Regions from separate parts of the Pseudarthrobacter sp. PH31-O2 genome, predicted to be linked through region 1. Evidence: riboswitches for the same ligand, from Rfam matches in the RefSeq annotation. Region 1 holds a riboswitch; each other region holds the start of a gene.
What was found. Region 1 has a riboswitch for cyclic di-AMP ahead of QMG72_RS11345 (NlpC/P60 family protein). Riboswitches for the same ligand answer to the same signal wherever they lie in the genome.
Positions count from the first base shown of each region.

Region 2: linked by a shared signal. The riboswitch ahead of QMG72_RS02365 (NlpC/P60 family protein) and the one ahead of QMG72_RS11345 (NlpC/P60 family protein) in region 1 are both predicted to bind cyclic di-AMP.
Region 3: linked by a shared signal. The riboswitch ahead of QMG72_RS10205 (aggregation-promoting factor C-terminal-like domain-containing protein) and the one ahead of QMG72_RS11345 (NlpC/P60 family protein) in region 1 are both predicted to bind cyclic di-AMP.

Region 1 covers NZ_JASIST010000006.1:180,547-187,228, reverse strand. The annotation lists gene QMG72_RS11365 (MFS transporter) at 1-1,270, shown strand, start outside; gene serC (phosphoserine transaminase) at 1,298-2,425, opposite strand; gene QMG72_RS11355 (iron-dependent transcriptional repressor DtxR) at 2,691-3,389, shown strand; cyclic di-AMP (ydaO/yuaA leader) riboswitch at 3,529-3,742, shown strand; gene QMG72_RS11350 (M23 family metallopeptidase) at 3,747-4,568, shown strand; cyclic di-AMP (ydaO/yuaA leader) riboswitch at 4,715-4,873, shown strand; gene QMG72_RS11345 (NlpC/P60 family protein) at 5,131-5,907, shown strand; gene QMG72_RS11340 (HNH endonuclease) at 6,129-6,629, shown strand.
Region 2 covers NZ_JASIST010000001.1:524,180-530,861, forward strand. The annotation lists gene QMG72_RS02350 (universal stress protein) at 1-108, shown strand, start outside; gene QMG72_RS02355 (DNA alkylation repair protein) at 182-835, shown strand; gene QMG72_RS02360 (hypothetical protein) at 858-1,133, opposite strand; cyclic di-AMP (ydaO/yuaA leader) riboswitch at 1,337-1,504, shown strand; gene QMG72_RS02365 (NlpC/P60 family protein) at 1,509-2,243, shown strand; gene QMG72_RS02370 (dihydrofolate reductase family protein) at 2,301-2,888, opposite strand; gene QMG72_RS02375 (DUF5129 domain-containing protein) at 2,977-4,431, opposite strand; gene QMG72_RS02380 (DedA family protein) at 4,444-5,097, shown strand; gene QMG72_RS02385 (hypothetical protein) at 5,179-5,712, shown strand; gene QMG72_RS02390 (SulP family inorganic anion transporter) at 5,722-6,682, opposite strand, start outside.
Region 3 covers NZ_JASIST010000005.1:225,367-232,048, reverse strand. The annotation lists gene QMG72_RS10210 (sensor histidine kinase) at 1-1,570, shown strand, start outside; cyclic di-AMP (ydaO/yuaA leader) riboswitch at 1,708-1,868, shown strand; gene QMG72_RS10205 (aggregation-promoting factor C-terminal-like domain-containing protein) at 1,867-2,601, shown strand; gene QMG72_RS10200 (HAD-IA family hydrolase) at 2,644-3,327, opposite strand; partial or broken gene QMG72_RS17770 (VOC family protein) at 3,382-3,658, opposite strand; gene upp (uracil phosphoribosyltransferase) at 3,752-4,387, opposite strand; gene QMG72_RS10190 (phosphatase PAP2 family protein) at 4,400-5,242, opposite strand; gene QMG72_RS10185 (nucleoside deaminase) at 5,314-5,817, shown strand; gene QMG72_RS10180 (DNA glycosylase AlkZ-like family protein) at 5,851-6,682, opposite strand, start outside.

The DNA of each region.
Region 1 (6,682 bases):
GATGCAGCGCACAGCCCAGGACTGGCTCGTTTTTGACCACCTGACCGAGCACGACGCCAGCGCCATGGGCATCACGATGGCCCTGCAGCTGGGACCCCAGCTTTTCCTCGCTCCCGTCGCCGGGCTGATGGCGGACCGTTACCACCGCAAACAGCTGCTCATCCTGACCCAGTCCGCGATGGCACTGCTAAGTGCAGGGCTGGGCATCCTGGTGATTTCCGGTGCGGCGCAGCTATGGCACGTCTATGGGTTCGCCCTTCTGCTGGGAGTCGTGTCCGCCCTCGACGCCCCGGTGCGGCAGACCTTCGTCTCGGAACTGGTCCACGATGAGTACCTGCCCAACGCGGTGGCCCTCAACAGCGCTTCCTTTAATGTGGCCCGGATGATCGGACCGGCGGTGGCGGGTGTCCTCACGGTTGCTGTCGGCCCGGGCTGGGTCTTTATGATCAACACCCTGACCTTTGTGGCGCTGCTGCTGAGCCTGTGGAAGATTCCCGCCACGACGCTGCGCCTGCTGCCCCGCGCGGCTGCCGGCAAGGGGCGGATCCGCGAAGGGCTGCGCTATGTGCGGTTTCGGCCGGACATAGTGGTGGTGCTCGTTGCGGTATTTATTGTGGGCACGCTGGGACTGAACTTCGTGTTGTTCATCGCGGCTATGGTCGGAACGGAATTCGGCCTGGATGCCAGCGCCTTCGGGCTGATGAACTCCATCATGGCCATTGGCTCGGTCGCTGGCGCGCTGCTGTCAGCCGGCCGGAAGAAGCCCCGGCTGCGGTTCATTTTCGGCGCGGCCGGTGCCTTTGGTGTGACCTCCGGCGTCGCCGCGCTGGCCCCCAGCTACTTCTGGTTCGGGGTGGCACTGGTACCGGTCGGGCTCTTCGCCATCACGATGATGACAAGCGCCAATGGCTATGTGCAGACCACGACTGACCCGGTGATGCGCGGCCGGGTGATGGCGCTCTATATGGCCATCTTTATGGGCGGCACGCCGATCGGCGCGCCGTTCGTGGGCTGGGTGGCGAACATTGCCGGTCCGCGCTGGGCCCTGAGTATCGCGGCGGCGTCCGGACTGGTCGCTGCCCTGATCGGGCTGTTGTGGATCGTCCGGGCCAAAAGGCTGCGGCTCCGGTTTGACCGCCGGGCCCGGGGGCTGAACCACTTCCGTGTCGTCTCCGCCGGCACGCGGAGGGAAGCTGGACCCGACGGCAGCGGGCCGCCGGCAGGCGGCGCCGCCCGGGGCCAAAACCCGGGCGGCGCCGTCGAACACTAACGCTGCGGCGCCGCTGCATTCGGGGTGCTACTTTTTCAGTTCGCCCACCACATAGTCGATGCATTCCAGCAGAGCCGAGACATCGTCCGGATCGATGGCCACGAAAGTGGCGATGCGCAGTTGGTTACGGCCCAGTTTCCGGTACGGTTCGGTGTCCACAATGCCGTTGGCGCGCAGCGCACCGGCGATCGCGGCTGCATCGACCGAGTCGTCGAAGTCGATCGTCGCAATGACGTTGGAGCGGTCCTCTGGCCTTGCCACAAACGGGGTGGCGAACGCCGAGGCCTCGGCCCAGCGGTAGATCCGTCCCGCTGAGTCCGCGGTCCGTGCCGAGGCGAAGTCCAGCCCGCCGTTCGTATTGAGCCACTGCACCTGGGCGTCGAGGGTAACGAGGGTTGCCAGCGCCGGCGTGTTGTAGGTCTGGTTCAGCCTGGAGTTCTCAATCGCGGTTTGGAGGTCCAGGAAGTCCGGGATCCAGCGGCCGCCGGCCTTGATCCGGGCCGCGCGCTCCAGCGCGGCCGGGGAGAACAAACCAAGCCAAAGCCCGCCGTCGGAAGCAAAGTTCTTCTGCGGAGCGAAGTAGTACACATCCGCTTCCGCGACGTCGACGTCCAGTCCGCCGGCAGCTGACGTTGCGTCCACCAGGACGAGCGAACCCTCATCGGCGCCTTCGACGCGCCGCACCGGAGCCGCGACGCCGGTGGACGTCTCATTCTGCGGCCACGCGTAAACGTCGACGCCGGCTTCGGCCCGGGCTTGCGGACGGGTGCCCGGCTCGGACTTGATGATGGCGGAATCGGCCAGGAACGGTGCCTTGTTGGTGGCGGCAGCGAACTTGGAGCCAAACTCGCCAAAGGACAAGTGCTGTGCCTTGTTCTCCACCAGGCCGAAGCTGGCAATATCCCAGAACGCGGTTGATCCGCCGACGCCCAGGATGACCTCATAGCCCTCAGGGGCGCGGAAGAACGCGCTGAGCCCGTTCCGGACCGACCCGACCAGGTTCTTGACCGGCGCCTGGCGGTGCGACGTGCCCAGCAGCTTTGTCGCCGCGGCGAGTGCTGCCATCTGTTCCGGGCGGACCTTGGACGGCCCGGCGCCGAAACGGCCGTCCTTTGGAAGGAGGTTTGCGGGAATCGTGATGCTGGTGTCGCTCACAGTGGCTCCAATTTTCGGCTGGTACTACGGGTGGCTCGGGTGACGGCCCGGCAGGGTGGCTGCGGCGGAGCCTGTTGTTTCATTCTGCCTGACTGTCCCGCGGGGGAGGCAAAAGGGACCGTCACAGTCCGGTCATTGAGATTATCCGGAGTAACTCAAATTAGGCTAAGCTGGCCTGCGAACGTACGGCGGAACCCGCCAGGTCGCCGGCAGCGCACGGTACGGTGGAAATCACGCAAGGACGGCGCTCGAGGAGCTGAGCTGAATGACGGATCTGATCGATACAACCGAGATGTATCTTCGGACCATTCTGGAACTTGAAGAAGAGAACATCGTCGCCCTTCGCGCCCGCATCGCCGAACGGCTGCGCCACTCCGGCCCCACTGTTTCCCAGACCGTAGGCCGGATGGAACGCGACGGGCTTGTGGTTGTATCCGGAGACCGCCACCTTGAACTGACCGGCGTTGGCCGCAAGCGAGCCATCGAAGTCATGCGCAAGCACCGGCTTGCCGAGCGGCTGCTGGCCGACGTCATCGGACTCGACTGGGCCTATGTCCATGAGGAGGCGTGCCGCTGGGAGCATGTGATGAGCGAACGGGTGGAGCGGCGGATCTTCGAACTTCTCAACCATCCCACCGTCTCGCCCTATGGCAATCCGATCCCGGGTCTGGCGGAACTGGGCGGCCTGCCCGCCGACCCCAACCCTGACAGTGTCGTGAATCTGCTCGAAGCCATGGCCGGCTATGGGCCTGATTCCAGTGTCAGGGTCAACCGGCTGGCCGAGCCCATCCAGGTAGAGCCGGAGCTGTTGGTCCAGCTCGATGAGGGCGGCATCCGCCCCGGCGCCCTGGTATCCCTGGAGCGCGTGGGGGAGTACATTTCAGTGCGCGTTCCTGACATCGAAGGTGCCCTTGAATTACCGCCTGAGGTCGCTGCCCACGTCTTTGTAACCATCGCTTCCTGATGTTGCCGCGACAACCCGGGGCCGTCCGCGAGTTGTCCACAAGCTGATAACGGATTTATCACTGGACGGCTTAATCGCCTATAGTTGGAGACTAGTACCGATATCAAAGCGTTATCTGATCCGAAGCCGAGCCCTGCCAGCGGAACAGTCGCAGAATCATCTCCTGGCAGGGGCGGGGGAACCACTTTTGGCTGTTTAGCGGCCTTGGGGTGAAGACCGTCAGCGGCAAGTACCCACAAACACGGAATCCATCGGATGCCCCTGCGCGTGATTGCTTGCCACGGCGGACCGGGTCGTTGATCTCTCTGACCCGAATCCGACAGCTAACTCCGCAGGCTCTCCAGAGAGGAACCGTTGTTGACCACCCAGACCGCCAAGGGCCGCCGCCGTGCGACCGGCCCTGCCTCGGAGCCGCGTCCCGCCGCTGCCATGACGGCAGAGCGTCCGCGTGACGCGCACCGTGACGCGCGCAGGGACCGCCGCAGCCCCTTCCGCCAGGTAACAGATTTTGCCGCCGCCAGCGGTGTAGGCCAAAAGGCGGGTCTTGCACTGGCCGCTGCGGGCTTGGCCCTCACCGTCACAGTTCCCGCAACTGGCCCTGTTCTGGCCACAGACGCCGGCTCCGGCGCGGCAGCCAGCCCGGCAGCCGTGCAGCCCGATGTGACAGCAGCAGCGGCCAAGATCGACTTCAGCCGCACGGCAGTAACCACCAAGGGCGATCCGGACGGAAAGCTCAAGCAGTTGCTCAGTGCACAGTCCGCTGGCTCGATCACCCGGGCGGCCTCCGCAGGCAGCCTTGGGGCGCCGCTGGACCAGATGGTCACGGCGTCGCCGTTTGGCTACCGCGTCAGCCCCATCACCGGAGGCTCGGGCGAGTTCCACCGCGGGCAGGACTACTCGGCGCAGTGCGGCACCGTCGTCCACGCTGCCGCGAGCGGCACCGTGACATTCACCGGCTGGCACCCCTACGGCGGTGGTAACCGCGTGGTGATCGACCACGGCAACGGCCTGGAGACCACCTACAACCATCTGTCCTCCGCCAGCGTGAAGGTGGGGCAGCAGGTCTCCCGCGGGGATGTTGTGGCTCTTAGCGGCACCACCGGCGCCTCCACCGGCTGCCACCTCCACTTCGAGGTTATGGTCAACGGCGAAGTCGTCGACCCGACCGGTTGGCTCTGAAAATAGAGGGGACACTCTCGCATTCTGAGGACACGCCGTGATCCGAATGTGACATTAGGGTCCAACTGCTGTAAAGTTTGAACCACGCCAACTTTTTCGAAGTTGGCGCTCTTGAGTGGATTGCCTAGCTCTGCCACCGCTCAAGGTCCGTTCGCATGACATCGTCTGGCAGGGGCGGGGGAACCAATTTTGGTCTTCGCAAGAAGGCCTTGGGGTTAAGTCGCAAAGCTTCCCAGGAAGCAGCGCGGCCGGGTGACTCCCATCCGAATCCGACAGCTCACCTCGCAGGCATTGGGAGAGGCTACTTTCGTGCATACACGCCAAAATTCCGCGCTTCACCGCGCTTGCGCTGCTCTTTCGAGCCCGCTGGAATCCAATGAACGCGCCGGCCTTGCCGGTGCCCGGACCGCAGGCCACACGGTTGCCGCTTTTGGCGCGTCTTCGCAGTACACCCTTCGCTAAGTAACCCATTTTCGGGGCGATCCGGCGTACCCCCAAGATGCCGGAGCGTCCTCAGCCCGCGCCTAAAAGCGCGGACCAGGAACACGAAAGAGAGAACTTAATGACTACTCGTGCAAACGCACGGCATCGCGCCGAGGTCACCAAGACCAACTCGCTGGCCGTCATTGCCAAGGCTGTCGGCGGCAACGCCGGCGGCATGGGTCGCCAGGCCGCAGTTATCGCTGCTGCTTCCGGCCTCGTCCTGACCAGCGGTATCGCAGCCAATGCTGCTGAGGCCAACGTTCAGCGCGAATCCGCCTCCGCTTCCACACTCGACGTCCAGTCGAGCACCCCGGCTGCCATCTCGGCTGCTTCCACTATCGCGATCTCCTTCGAGAAGCCGGCCGTCACCACCACCCCGGCTCCGGTTGTTGAGGCCCCGAAGCCCGTTGTGAAGGTCCAGGAAGCGCCTGCTGCCAAAGCGGCCGGTACCCAGGTAGCTGCCGCCGCAACTGCCGCCACCGGCACCGCGGTAGCAGCCGTTTCCAAGGCGCCGGCCGTCGCCAGCGGCATGGGCGCAACGATTGCCGCTGCCGCTTATGCCCAGCTCGGTGTTAGCCAGGACTGCACCGCACTGGCCACGAACGCGCTCGCTGCCGCAGGCATCAATTACCACGGCTGGCCGGCAGGTTACCTGTCCCTCGGCCGCACGGTGAGCGCCGCCGAGGCACAGCCGGGCGATCTTGCCTACTACCAGAACGGTGGCGCCGGCATGGCCCACATCGCCGTCTACGTCGGCAACGGCATGGCCGTTCACGGCGGCTGGAACGGTGGAACCACCTCCCTGCAGACGGTCAACGTCGGCTCCGGCCCGGTCTTCATCCGCGTCGGCGGCTAAGACAGCAGCTTTAGCAACACCTAAGGACCCCCGCCAAACGGCGGGGGTCCTTTGTGTTGCCGATCCGTGAACTTCGGCCGACACGGGCAGGGGAGAGCAAAAAAGATTCGGCGAATTGCCATGTCCGTGTTTACTCTTGTTTTGTCGATCCATAGCCCGACCATGCACAGGGCAGCCGGCCCTCGTGCCCCTGGCGGGTGCGGCCGTGAAGAGGTATGCGGATGCGCACTCTCGTTCTTAATGCTGGATATGAGCCGCTGGCGGTGGTGACCTTCCGCCGGGCGCTTGTCCTTGTGCTGACCGGGAAAGCCAGCGTAGTGGCGGAAGGCGGCGAACCTGTGGTTGGGCCGCAGGATGTGCTGGGCCGGCCGTCAGTGATACTGCTGCACCGCTATATCAGGCCCCGGTACAACACCACTACGGCGGTGAGCCGCCGCGGTGTGCTCCGCCGGGACGGACACCGGTGCGCCTATTGCGGCAAAGCCGCGCACACCATCGACCATGTCCAGCCCAAATCAAGGGGCGGCGCGGATTCCTGGGAGAACCTGGTTGCTGCCTGCCTGCGGTGCAACAACGCCAAAGGGGACCACACCCCGGCGGAGATGGGTTGGAAGCTCGGGTTCAGCCCGGCACCACCGAGGGGCACCATCTGGCAAATCAAAGAGCTGGAGAAACCAACACCGGCCTGGGACCCTTTCCTGCTGCCGGAATCCGCTGCCTGAATCCGGCCGGCGTTGGCTCGGACCCGGTCGTGGGCTTCGGTGGCGGGCCTGGA
Region 2 (6,682 bases), on a different contig from region 1:
GCGCGTGGTCACGGCGGATTCCCCGGGCTGCACCTGGGATCGGTGGCAACACAGATCATCAATCACGCGCCCTGCCCTGTGCTCGTTGTCCGGCCCAAGGAGTCCTGAGCAGCGGGGCCCGTTGGCTCGCCCCTTGCGGTCCGGATCATCAACAGCCCAGGGTCTGCGGGAGAATATCCCCATGAGCTATGCGGGTGATGCTATTGACGCGGCCCTCCAGCGCGAGTCCTCGTGGAGCCGAGCCGAGGACGCTGAGGCCAGGCACGGCAGCAATCACCGGTACTACGGTGCATCGGTCGGAGCCGTCCGCGGAGCCGTCCGTGACGCCCTCCGCCGCCATCCAGAACTGACGCATGATGACATCACCGCCCTGGGCTCCGAGCTGTGGGACGTGCCGGTCTTTGAACGCCGCCTCGCCGCCGTTGTGCTGCTGCAGTCAAAAGTGGGCGTGCTGACCAATACGGACCTGACCCGGATCGAGGGATTTGTGCGGAGTGCGCGGCTGGGCGCCTTGGTTGATCCGCTGGCCATCGACGTCGTTGGTCCCCTGATCGCCGGGCTCGACGTCGTCGGCAGGGTGCGCGCCGACAGTGTCCTGGACCGTTGGATTCGGGATCCCGACGGCTGGCTGCGCCGCGCGGCCCTGCTGTCCCCGCTGCGCGCACTCCGCACCGGCGCAGGGGACTGGCCCCGGTTCGTGCGTCACGCCCGATCGGCGCTGGCGTGCCCACCCCGAGCGGAGTCGGGGCAGGACGGCGAGAGTGCGGTCACCGACGTCGCGGTGGCCCTGATGCTCGCCGAGATGGAACGGCACCGGCCGGAGCTGGAGTTCTGACCCGGACGTCCCGGCCGGCAAGCTACCCTGAGTGGCCCGGTCGGCGCTCCACAACGGCGTAGGCCTTTTCGTCGAAGAACTCCCAATCCGTGATCACCATAAAGCCGAGGGTATCCACACGGTCATTCAGGACGCGGACATCGAAGCCGCCGTCGCGTGGCTCGGCGTCCCACGTCGAAACGTGGACTTCCCCGTTTTCCAGGACCAGCAGTTCGGTGTTGACACTGAAGTCCGCCAACGGCTGGTTACTGAGCTGGCAGATTGCCACAGCGGGCCGGGCGACGTGGGGAGTGGTCATTTTCGGGCCTCTGCTTCGGGGGACGGTGTTGGCAACATCCTATGCCTGTGACCGCGTGCGGGAAGGGCCAGCGGGCCCCCGCAGCCCGGTCCGCCGTTACCGCAACGTGACATGTTGTGATCATTCCGTTATCTTTGTTAGGTGCCTGTTGTCTCCGAGACGGGCTCTCCCCAGCCGATTGCCTAACTCTGCCGCGGCGCGGGGATAACTCGCAGCAACGTCCGGCAGAGACGGGGAAACCACTTTTGGCCCGCTGTTCTCCAGGGGTCTTGGGGTGAAGCCGCACGGCCCGACATGATCGGGTCCGCGTGCGGCCGGGTGCCTCCCATCCGAATCCGACAGCTCACCCCGCAGGCATTGGGAGAGGCTCAACTAATGACTTTCAGCAACACTCACGCGCCCAACCGCGACGATCTTCGCAGTACCCGCCGCACCATCGGCCGTCAGGCCGCAGTCTTCGCCGCCGCTTCCGGAATGGTCTTCAGCGGCGCGATGGCCGCCAATGCAGCGGACGTGCCAGCCCAGCGCGACTCCGCACCCGCGAGTTCCGTCGATGTCAAGGGCGTGGTCGCCGCCCCGGTTATGGCGGACTCCGCTGTACAGATCACCTTCGAACGCCCCGTCGTTGAGACTGCCCCGGCGCCCGTGGTCGAGGCACCCCAGCCCGTCGCGGCCCCCGCAGCACCGGCCCGTGCGGCCGCCCCTGCCGCCCCTGCCGCCGCGAAGGCTACTGTCAACGTCCAGGCTGCACCTGCGCCGGCAGCGGCTCCTGTTGCTGCCCCGGCTGCCGGCGGGGTCAATGCCACCCTTCTGGCCGTGGCGTACGGCCAGGTCGGCATCACGCAGGACTGCACCGCGATGGTCGAGAAGGCCCTGAACGCTGCCGGCATCCCGGTTGGTGACATTGGTCCGATGGGCTTTATGAACTACGGGAAGGTAGTCGGCGACCCCCAGCCCGGAGACATCATTGTCCAGTCCGGCCACGTTGCCATCTACGCCGGCAACGGCCAGGCCATCAGCGGCGGCATGAACGGTGTCAACGCCACCATGGCCCACCCGCTGTCCTGGCTGACCGCCACGGGGCCCGTAACGTTCGTCCGCGCCGGCTAGCACAACCGCAGGCACTGTACTGAAGGCCGGTCGATCGGTTGCCTTGGGGGCAGCGGATCACCGGCCTTCGGTCTGCCCGGAGGCAGGCTCCGGGGAATACCGCAGCAACACCACCCCGCTGCCGAAGGTACGGCTCTCCAGCAGCCGGAGCGCCGTGATGTCATCGGCCGCCTGAAACAAAGGCTTGCCCCGGCCAAGCAGGACCGGGTGCACATAGATCCGGTACTCATCGATCAGCCCCAGCCGCCTGAAGGCCGCCGCGAGCTCTGCACCGCCCAGCGCAAGGTCGCCATCCGAGTGTTCCCTGAGCCGCCTCACGTCCCCGGGAACGACCTCGCGCACCACCTGCGTATTCCAGCCGGCCTTCGACAGGGTCCTGGAGTAGACGACCTTGGGCATGTCCCGCCAGATCCCGGCGAACTCGATCTCCGGGGCCGTGCTGGACGGGTCCTGGTCGGCCGTGGGCCAGTACTCGGCCATCATCTGGTACGTCACGCGGCCGTCTAGAAACGCTCCCATGCCGCGGAGCTCTTCGTTAAAATGTTGGTGCAGTTCTTCATCGACCCGATGCCAGCTCAGGTCCTGCCCCGGCCCCTCGATGAATCCGTCCAGGGATACCTGAAACATCAGAATGACTTTGTGCATTGCATCACTCCTTCGCTGCCCGGCACCCCGGGAGTTCGAGCGTACGCCGCAGTTCGGCTCTCCGGTAGGGTCAATGCCGGCCGAACCGTTAGAAGCTGGATGAACTGCCGGACCCGGAGAAGCTTCCGCCGCTTGCGCCGTAGCCGGTGGTGCCGCCGCCGCCGCGGGCGCTTCCGACGCTGCTGACACCGGTGTTGAAACCGGAGTTGAAAGTGGGAACGGAGAAGAAGTAGTAGGCCGGGTATACGGTGCCCAGGATGCTGGGCTCGTAGGTACGCCCGTACTTGGCTTTGCTGCCGGCCTGGGCGCTTTCCATTTCCTTGCGCATCAGGTTGGCTTCCTTTTCGTTTTTGGCGTAGCCGGCGATGACGGTATCCGCGTGGTCCCTGAGCAGCTCGGAGAGCTGGGTGCGTGCGTCCCGCAGCCGGTCCAGGGCCGTCTCAGGGCTGATGGTTCCGTCCGCGAGTTCCGCCGTCCACCCTTCGATATCGCGGTGGCTTGTGTCCCGGAACGAACGCAGGGCCGCCGCGGTCGCCGTGTTGCCCCCGGCGTTGCGCTTGCTGAGCATCTGTTCAATTGCCGCGAGGTCGGCGCGGAACGGAGCGAGCTGCCGGTCCCAGGCAGGCGCCCACACGGAGCCACGATTGAGCAGGGCATTGGTGTCGGCGATAACGTCGTCGAGGGCATCCAATTCGGCGGCGGCGTCGGCGTAGCTGCGGATCAGTTTCAGGTTCGGCCGGCGGCTGAGGTCCCTCGCGGACAAGGAATGGACCTGGTTGGAGAGACCGGTGGCGGTGCGGTACTTCGCCATAAAGGTCCGGTGCTTTTCCAGCACTGTACTGCCGTAGCGGGACGCTTCCGGGATGGTGCCGGCGTTCAGTTCGGTGACCTGGAGGTCCATGCTGACGCTGGCGTAGCTCGCGTCGCCGCGAGCCTGTTCCTTGCGGCTGCTGAGCCGGGTCCGCCACCGCACGATCAGCCAGGTCGCGGCGCCGGCCACGGCGGCAGCCGCGGCACCCCAGGCCGCGACGAGGAAGGCTGTGGACCGGTACCAGGGCTGGTTGATCAGTTCGGCGCCGCGCTGGATGCCGGCGATGGTGCCGGTTGTCCACTGGGCATCGCGAAAGAGCTCCTTGGTAGCGTTCTGGATGTCCTCGCGCTGATCCAGCGAGACCTTCCGGTCCTCGCCCATGTACGTGCCAACATGCCGGCCCGCCGGGTCCAGGGCGAAGATATAGAGCCCGTTCGCCCATTTTTGCCCGTCCTCGCTGATCCATTCCGGATGTTCGGACCGGGCGAAGCGCAGGACTTCCTCGTTGAGGTTATCCGACGCCGCACCACTGTAGGTGTAGACGGCCACCTTGGTGGGCTGATAGAAATCAATCTGCCGGACTGCAGGCAGGAGGGTTTTTTGGTCAAGTACCCCCGCCTTGTCCTCCACAACGATGTCGGAAGCGGTAACGGCCTGTGCCGCCGGTCCGGTCCCCGCCAGCCCGATCAACACGAGAGCGAGGACAGCACGTATTTTCCGAACGATTCCCATTTCCCGAGCGTAGTGCCTGCTGTCGATGGCGTCGACGGGGTGGGTGGCCTGGCCGGTCTAGCCGCGCGCGCAGTTGACGCCCTTGGTGAATGGGGTGTGGGACTCTTTACCCTGGCGGAGACGGTCTTCCCGCCCATTCCCAGCGAGGTCATCCTTCCGCTGGCGGGGTTCCTCACGCGGCAGGGGAGCATGAACATGGCTCTCGTGCTGGGCACCAGTACCCTGGGTGCCTACCTTGGCTCCTTGCTGCTGTATTGGCTGGGGGCGCGGCTGGGGCTGGAGCGGTCCATCCGGTGGTTGTCGAGGGTCCCGCTAATGGACCGGGAAGACTGTGAAAAAGCCGCAGACTGGTTCAGCCGTCATGGAAAGTCCGCGGTCTTCTTCGGCAGGCTGCTGCCGGGCGTTCGAAGCCTGATCTCGTTGCCTGCCGGCGCCGGGCGGATGCACCTCGGCACGTTCAGCGCGTTCACGGTTGCGGGGAGCGGAATCTGGAACGCGCTGCTGATCGGGCTGGGGGCACTGCTCGGGGCGCAGTACCGGCTCATTGACGAGTACTCCCGCTTTTTCAACGTTGCCGTCTACGCTGCCGTGGCTGCCGTCGCCGGCTGCCTTATCCTCAAGGGAATCCGACGGCGAAACAGCAGGTCAGGGCGGGGTGGGGCCTAAAGGCGCCATAACGGCGGGCCCGGCCTGGTGGGAGGCCCGGTCTGGTGGTTCGTGTGGAAACCGCTTGACCGGGAATCCGTGGTGACATCCGGCGCCGCCGGGGATTCCGGGAGTTGGCTAAACGCCCGGTGGCTTTACCTGATGGTGGTGTTCGGGATCAGCGCCGTGGTAGCCGTCATCACCTTGCTGGTCATCGGGTTCCGGCTGTTCGAGTACTACTTGGGCGAGGTCACCGGCGGAAGCCTGGTGGACAGGATCCGGGCCCCGCTAGGCTTGCTCGCGGCCACCTGCCTTGCTGCCGGCTACCACTTCGCGGTGTGGCGCCGCGAGCGTGCCGTGCCCACGGCTGGGGGCCCCGCCCGCACCCACGCCATCGGGCAGGTCGTGCTGGTCACAGGCGGTGACCCCGCCCCGCTGCGCCGGCTGATTGAAGACATCACCGGGGCCGGCGTCACCGTTTGGCGGCGGGCCGGCGCCGGGGCAGCCGTTGCCGCTCCGGCGTCCGCTGCCGACGCGGCCCGGCTGGCCGGTGAACTCCAGGGCGTGAGCGGACGGCGTGTACTCGTGACGGTCAGGCCGGACGGCACGATCGACGTGATCCCGTTGCAGGACTGAGGCCCTGCCCTACTCCAGGCCGAAGGCTGCCTTGTAGCTTCGCACCGCGTTGGAGACGGTGGGGTAGAAGTGTTCCGGGCCAAACCGGCTGCTGGCCCCAAACCGGATCAGCCGGTCCTTGATGGGACCCTTCATCTCGGCGAAGACCAGGCTAATCCCGCCCCTCGCGAGCTCGTCGTCGAGCGCCACAAGGTCATCCAGTGCTGTGGTGTCCAGGCCTGTGATGGCCTCCGACGCGACAATCACCCAGTGCACGGGGTGGGTCGTGCCGGCGACGAGCATCCTGATGTGATCGGTGAAGACGACCCCATTGGCGAAGAACAGCGGCGCATCGAAGCGGACGATGACCAGGCCGGGGACCCGGTGGCCCTCGGGATGCCGGCTCAGGTCGTGGTAGCCGGGAACGTCCGGCACGCTGCCCAGTTCGGTTCGGTAGGGGTCCAGTGCGCGCAGGACAAAGGCGATCAGGGACAGGCCGATGGCGACAACAATCCCTTCCAGCACCCCCACAAAGGCGACGCCCAGGAACGTGGCAACCAGCAGTGCGGCCTCGGTCCGGCTCATCTTGAGCAACCGCAGCAGCGTTCGGACGTCGAAGATCGACGCCGCGGCGACCACAACCACACCTGCCAGCACGGGTGCGGGCAGGTACGATGTGACGCCGGGCGCCAGGACCATAAACAGCGCCACGAGAACGGCGGCAAAGACTCCGCCCAACGGACTCTTGGCGCCGGCTTCGAGGGCGATGGGCGTCCGCGAGGTGCTGCCGCTGATTGGGAATCCGCCGAAGAGGCCGCTGGCCAGATTCGCCATGCCGAGGGCACCCATTTCCTGGTTCCCGCTGACGTGCGCTCCGCTCCGGGCGGCCAGGCTTTTGGAGAGCACCGAGGTATCGGCAAAGGCAATCAGCGCGATGCCTGCCGCCGGGCCGACCAAGGCCAGCACGTCAGCGAAGCTGACTCCGCCGAGG
Region 3 (6,682 bases), on a different contig from region 1:
GCACCTGCGCACCCGGCTTGTTCTGGTTGCCATGGCCCTTCTGGTGGCGATCTGCGGTGCTGTCGGCCTAGTCAGTTACGCCTCGATGGATTCCTTCCTGACCAGGCAGCTCGACACACAACTCGAGCAAGCCGCGGACCGTGCCCGCGAGTTTGGCCGCACCGGCGGCCGCGCCGACCCCCTTGAGGCCCGGGGCCAGGGAATCGGGACCCTTAACGCCAGGATCGTGGCCGGCTCGGTACGCGGCGCCGGTTTCCTCGCCGAAGACGCCACCCGAAAGTCCCTGACCAGGGAGGACAACGCAGCTCTCCTGTCGCTCCCTGCGAGCAGCGAGCCGGTCAACCGGTCTCTTTCCGCCGGGGCCTATCGGCTGGTAGCTTTCACGGCCCCGGACGGCGGCGTGATCGTGACCGGGCTGCCGCTCGCCGAGAAATTGAACACGCTGGCCTCTTTGGTTTGGACTATGGTGCTTGTCTCTGCGGGCGGCCTTGTTGTCATTGGCCTCGCCGGCACGGCGTTGATTCGCCGCACCATGAAGCCGCTCGATCAGCTCTCCGAGGTGGCCACGAAAGTGTCCCGCCTTCCCCTCGACGCCGGAGAAGTCGGACTTGCCATGCGGGTGCCCGCATCCGCAGCACATCCCGGCACCGAGGTGGGCAGTGTTGGCCACGCCCTGAACCTGATGCTGGACAATGTGTCCAGCGCACTCGAAGCCCGGCAGAAGAGCGAAATGAAGGTCCGCCAGTTTGTCGCAGACGCCTCGCACGAGCTGCGCACACCCCTGACGGCGATCCGCGGGTACACCGATCTGATGCGGATGACCGAACACTTCACCCCAGACGGCGAGAAGTCCCTGGCCCGGGTGCAGAGCCAGTCCGAGCGGATGACCACCCTGGTGGAGGATCTGCTCCTGCTTGCCCGGCTGGACGAGGGCCGGCCGCTCCGCCTCAGCGACGTGGACCTCACCCAGCTGGCCATCGAGACGGTGAGCGACGAAAAAGTGATGGCACCGGACCGGGTATGGCACTTGGAGCTCCCGGCGGAGCCGGTGGTGGTCCGCGGCGACACGACCCAGCTCCACCAGGTTCTGGCCAACCTGCTCTCCAACGCACGCAAGCACACTGGAACCGGCACCACCGTGGTGACAGCTGTGCAGCGGGCTCCCGACGGCACCGCCGTGATGACCGTAACGGACAACGGCCCCGGGATCGCCCCGGAGTTCGTGGACCGGGTCTTTTCGAGGTTTACGCGCGCGGATGCGTCGCGCAGGAATCCTGCAACCGGTACAACGCCGGTGTCCGGCCGGCCTCGCCCGCTCGTGCCGCTGCGCGCACACCGGCTGCCGTCCGCACCGGGTGCGGACTCACCCCTCGCCGCCGCGGCTGCCGGCCCGGCCCGAACTGCCGCGTCGTCTGAGGGCACCAGCGGGCTGGGATTGTCAATTGTGCAGTCGATTGTGGAAGCCCATGGCGGCACTGTCAGCGTAACGTCGGTGCCGGGCCGGACCGAGTTCACCGTTCGGCTGCCGGACGCTCCGGCCGAGGACCGGACACCCCGCCGCTCCAGCTAATCCGCGAAGCAATCCGCCGCGCCGAACCCGCCGCTCCTGTTATCGAAATGTGACATTGGCGTTCCGGTCCTGTACCGTTTTTAGCGTGCGGTCATCACTCGGACCGCATATCCGGATGCACGCCAAACTCTGCCGCCTCCCGGATTCCGCTGGATTAGGCAGAGGCGGGGGACCCAGAGTTCCCGGGCATTTCTGCACATTGCGCCCTTGGGGTGAAGCCGTCACGTGAGATTCCGTGCGGCCGGGTGACCTCATCCGAACCCGACAGCTAACTCCGCAGGCGTTGAGAGGCGACCATGACTGAATTCACGGTACAAACACGCCCTGAGGGCGATGTAAAGAGGCGCTCCAAGCCGTCGCGACACCGCGCCGAGCCCGCCAAACCGGCGTCGGCCCTGTCCCGGTTCACCACCGGCCTGGGCTCCACCGGCCGCCGGGCGGCAGTTGTCGCAGCGGCGTGTGCAGTGCTCGTGGGAGCCGGCGCCGCCGGCCAGGCGTCGGAGACAGCCACCCGCAACGCCAGCAGCGCCAGCAGCGCCACAAAATCGGCAGTCAGCGCGGATCCGCTGCAGCACCTCGACTTTGAACGCGTCCTGGTGGCGAACCAGACCGTTAGCCCGCCGGCCGATGCCCCGGCCCCGGTCGCCGAGGTTAAGCCTGCCGAGTTACCGGCCCCCGCCGCCGCACCGGCGCCGGAGCCCGCGCCGGTTCCTGTTGCCGTTGACGATCCCGCCGGAGCGCAGGCTTATGCGGCCAGCCAACTGGGTGCCCACGGCTGGGACGCCGGCCAGATGCAGTGCCTGGTCAAACTCTGGACCAAGGAGTCTGACTGGAAGACTACTGCCACCAACCCGAGCAGCGGCGCCTACGGCGTGGTTCAGTCCCTCCCGGCCGAGAAGATGGCCAGCGCAGGCGCCGACTACCTCACGAATTACCGGACGCAGATCAACTGGGGACTGAACTACGTCCAGGAACGCTACGGCTCACCGTGCGGGGCGCTGAACTTCCACTACGCGAACAACTGGTACTGAGCTGCGGCGGAGGCACCGGCCCTTCGAAACGGGGCCACGGTTTCACAGCCGGAAAGAGATGATGCTGCGGCCGGCGTCGTCGACCCCGACCTCGCACAAGACGGCTGAGTAATCGGCGATGCGCAGAACGCCGTCGGGCAGTTCGCCGGGGTTCGGGCCTACCGCCACCGTCCGCATCCCGGCAGCCAGGCCGGCGGCGATGCCGGCCGGCGCGTCCTCGAAAACCACGGCGTCCGCCGGGTCCACTCCGAGCAGTTCGGCCGCGCGCAGGTAGCCTTCCGGGTGTGGCTTACCGCGGCCGACGAGATCTGCTGTCACGGCGGTGGCGGGCAAGGCAAGACCGGCGGCGGCCATCCGAATGTCTGCCAGCAGCCGGTCCGCCGATGTCACCAGGGCGACGGCGTCCGCCGGCAGCAGGCGCAGCAACCCGGCAGCGCCCGGCAATGCCACGATGCCGGCAGTCCTGGCGCGTTCCATGGCACCCAGTTCCGCGGTGAGGGCCGCGACGTCGGCTCCCGCCGGCGCGAAGCGCCGCACCGTGTCCGCTGCCTGAACGCCATGGGAGGTGCGCAGGATCTCGGCAAGGTCCAGACCATAGCGGGCAGCAAACTCCCCCCAGACCTGTTCCACCGCTGCGGTGGAATCAACGAGAGTCCCGTCCATGTCAAAAAGCACCGCCCGGACGGTGAAGGCGGTCGGAAGCGCGGTGCCGGTAACTGAAGTCATCGTCCCATCTTGCCGCGTACCAACCGGATGTTCCGGATCCCTTGGCTGTCCGGAGCCGGTTGACCGTGCCGTGAGCTGTTGCACCGCCCACTTGTTGCCGTCGGGATCGGCAAAGTAGAGGAAATGTCCCCAGTCCTGGACATCGACGCCGCTGCCGTCCACGCCGTTGTCCTTGAGCTGCTTGTGGGCGGCCTGAATGTCGCTGACCACGAGTTGCAGGGTCGGTGCCGTACCCGGCGGTGCATCGCTGGGGCCCTCACCGAACGCGATCGAGCAGCCCGAGCCCGGCATCGGATACGGGAATTAAAATGAGTTCGAGTTTCCAGTCCATGGGCTCAGGCCAGTCCCGTGTTGAGTTTCCCGGCAGGCCGGGCCCCCACTGGTGGGAAGGTCCGCCGCGCCGGTGTTGCTGCCGGGCGCTGGCTCAGCCGGCCACACCGTAGAGACGGTCGCCGGCGTCGCCCAGACCCGGGACGATATAGGACTTCTCGTTGAGCTTCTCGTCGATCGAAGCAAGCACGATCGTGACGTTGGCGTCAGCCAGCTCTTCTTCCAGCTTCGCCAGGCCTTCCGGCGCGGCCAGCAGGCAGATGCAGGTGACATCGGAGGCGCCGCGTTTGAAGAGGAACTTGATGGCCTCGCGCAACGTCCCGCCGGTGGCAAGCATGGGGTCCAGGACGAAGATCTGCCGGTCCGTGAGGTCCTCGGGGAGGCGCTCGGCGTACGTGATGATGTCCAGGGTTTCTTCGTCGCGGGCCATGCCCAGGAAACCGACCTCAGCGGTGGGGACCAGCTTGGTCATGCCCTCGAGCATGCCGAGGCCGGCTCGCAGGATGGGGACAACCAACGGAGTCGGTTTGGTGAAGGCGGTGCCAACTGTGGTGCTGACCGGCGTCTCGATGGTCACCGGTTGGGTGCGGACATCGCGGGTGGCCTCATACGCCAGGAGCGTGACGAGCTCCTCGGTGAGCTGGCGGAAGACCGGGGACGGGGTGTTTTTGTCCCGCAGAACGGTGAGTTTATGGGCGACCAGCGGGTGGTCCACAACGAAAGTGCGCATGGGTCAAAACTATCACCCGGCGGATGGGGTCCTGCCCGTGGGACCGGGGGCGCCGGCGTCGCGCTCCTCACCCGCAGTGCTGCCGCCGGTGGCGTCGGCGTTAAGGTGGACCTCGTTGTCAAACGTCGGGGCTGGACCGGCCTGTTCGCGGTGCCGCAGGACGTGGAAGAGCCGGTGGGCCAGGATCACTATCCCGACCCATGCCAGGCCCAGAATCCAGCCGAAGATTACATCGGTCATCCAGTGGTGGCCCAGATAGACCCGGCTCATTCCCATCGCGAAGATGAAGACCGCGCCGGCCGCTATCAGGCCCACCCGGGCGATGGTGCGTGTGATCTGCAGGCATGCGAGGTACACCACCAGGCCGATCACCACAGTGGTATTGAGCGTGTGGCCGCTGGGGAACGACGGCGATGACTCATAAGGCGGCACGGCGTCGGTGTGGTCCGGGCGGGTCCGGCCGATCAGTTTCTTGCCGATGGCGGTTGCCGTCACAGAGACCGCGGCGGCGCCTCCGATCAGGATCAGCGGCCGCCAGGTCCGGCTGGCCCAGATGAGCGCCGCCGTAAGCAGGCTGGCCAGGATGGGCATCCCGATCCCGCCGCCGATATTGGTGAATCCCGTGACGAACGAGTCGAGGGCGGGACTGCGCAACTGTTCCATCATCCCGAGGGTGGGCTTGTCCAGGTTGGCCAGGCCGGCGTCGTCCACCACGTTGTCGTAGACCTCGGCGCTTAGCAGGGCCAGGACCAGCACCACCACACCGCCGATCAGCATCGTGGCCCACAGCGCCGCGTAGGGCACCACCCATTTACCCCAACGGCGGGTCAACCAGCGCTCTGTCCCGGTCTTCACGGTTTCTCCCGAATGTCGTGCCGGGCAGCCGGGCTGCACAGCTTGCTTACTGTCGAAACTATCATTGAGCCATGACTTCCCCGCACCCCCGCCATGCCGATTGGATGGGCCTGGCCCTTGAGGACGCTCGTGCCGCACTGGCCACTGCGGACGTACCGATCGGCGCCGTTGTCATCGGTCCGGACGGTACGGTGCTCGGCCGCGGCCGCAATGAACGCGAGGCCCTCGGGGACCCGACGGCGCACGCCGAGATGGTAGCCATCCGGGCGGCTGCCGCGCGGCTGCAGGAGCCTGATTCGCGGGGCCGGAACGGCGGGGACGGCTGGCGTTTGGCGGACTGCACCCTGGTGGTGACCCTGGAGCCTTGCGCCATGTGTGCCGGGGCCGTGGTGTTGGCCCGGATTCCGCGCGTGGTATTCGGAGCGTGGGACGAGAAGGCCGGGGCCGCCGGCTCCGTCTTCGACATCCTCCGCGAGCGCCGGCTCAACCACTGGGTGGAAGTGTATGGCGGGATAAGGGAGTCCGAAAGTGCGGCGCTGCTGCGGGATTTTTTTGCCGGGCACCGCGGCAGCTAAGCCCGGCCGGGTCCTCTTCACCGCTTCCGCACACTAGCTGGAGCCGGTTGCGGCTGCCGCCAGGCCGTCGATGCGCTTTTGCCGGGTGGCCGGCGAGTCGAGGCTGAAGGCGCGAAAGTCGCCCAAGTCCGCACGGATCCACTCCTGAACTTCGGCGATCCGCCGGATCACGGCAGCCGTAGGCCGGTGGAACAGCCACGGCACGATCCGTTCCTTCCCGGGATCGTACTGCCAGAGTCCGATGATCCGGCCTCGGTCGAAAATCGGGTGATCCGGAAGGTCCGCCTGAAGGGCAAGCGAACCCCTTGTTATCAGGTGCCGGTCCTCCTCGGCCAGCATTTCCGCCGCGTTGCGCCGCAAGAGCGTCAGTGAGTCGGTTCCGGCGAGCAGCTGGATCTGCTCGCCGGCTGGCTCCTCGAAGGCCGCGAGACGCCCGACGTCCGCGGGCAGCATCCACAGCGCCTCGCCGGCGGCAGTGGCTACTTCCGCCGCGCCCGCTGCCGCAAGCGCCGCCTTGCTCTGGGCCACTGTAAAAGCCGTGAACCATTGTGACTGCTTGAACGTGGCCCCTCCGGTCCAGCCGAGGTAGCGACGGATCAGTTCGGTGCGGGCTTCGTCATCGTCGATCTGGCCCGGCGGCAAATTCCACAGGTCATAGGCGTAGCGCTGCTGGTCCAGTCGTCCGTTGGCCGGAACCCGGCGAATCCGCCCCTGCGACTGCAGGATTCCCAGGGCTGTGGGCAGCGTGGTGGCGGCGCCCTTCTTTTTGCCTTCCTCGCCGAGGTTCCGCACCGAATCGCCCAACTCCTCCTTGAGCTGCCGGGGGTCCATCGGGGCTGCTGCCTCGGCCAGGGTATGGAGCACC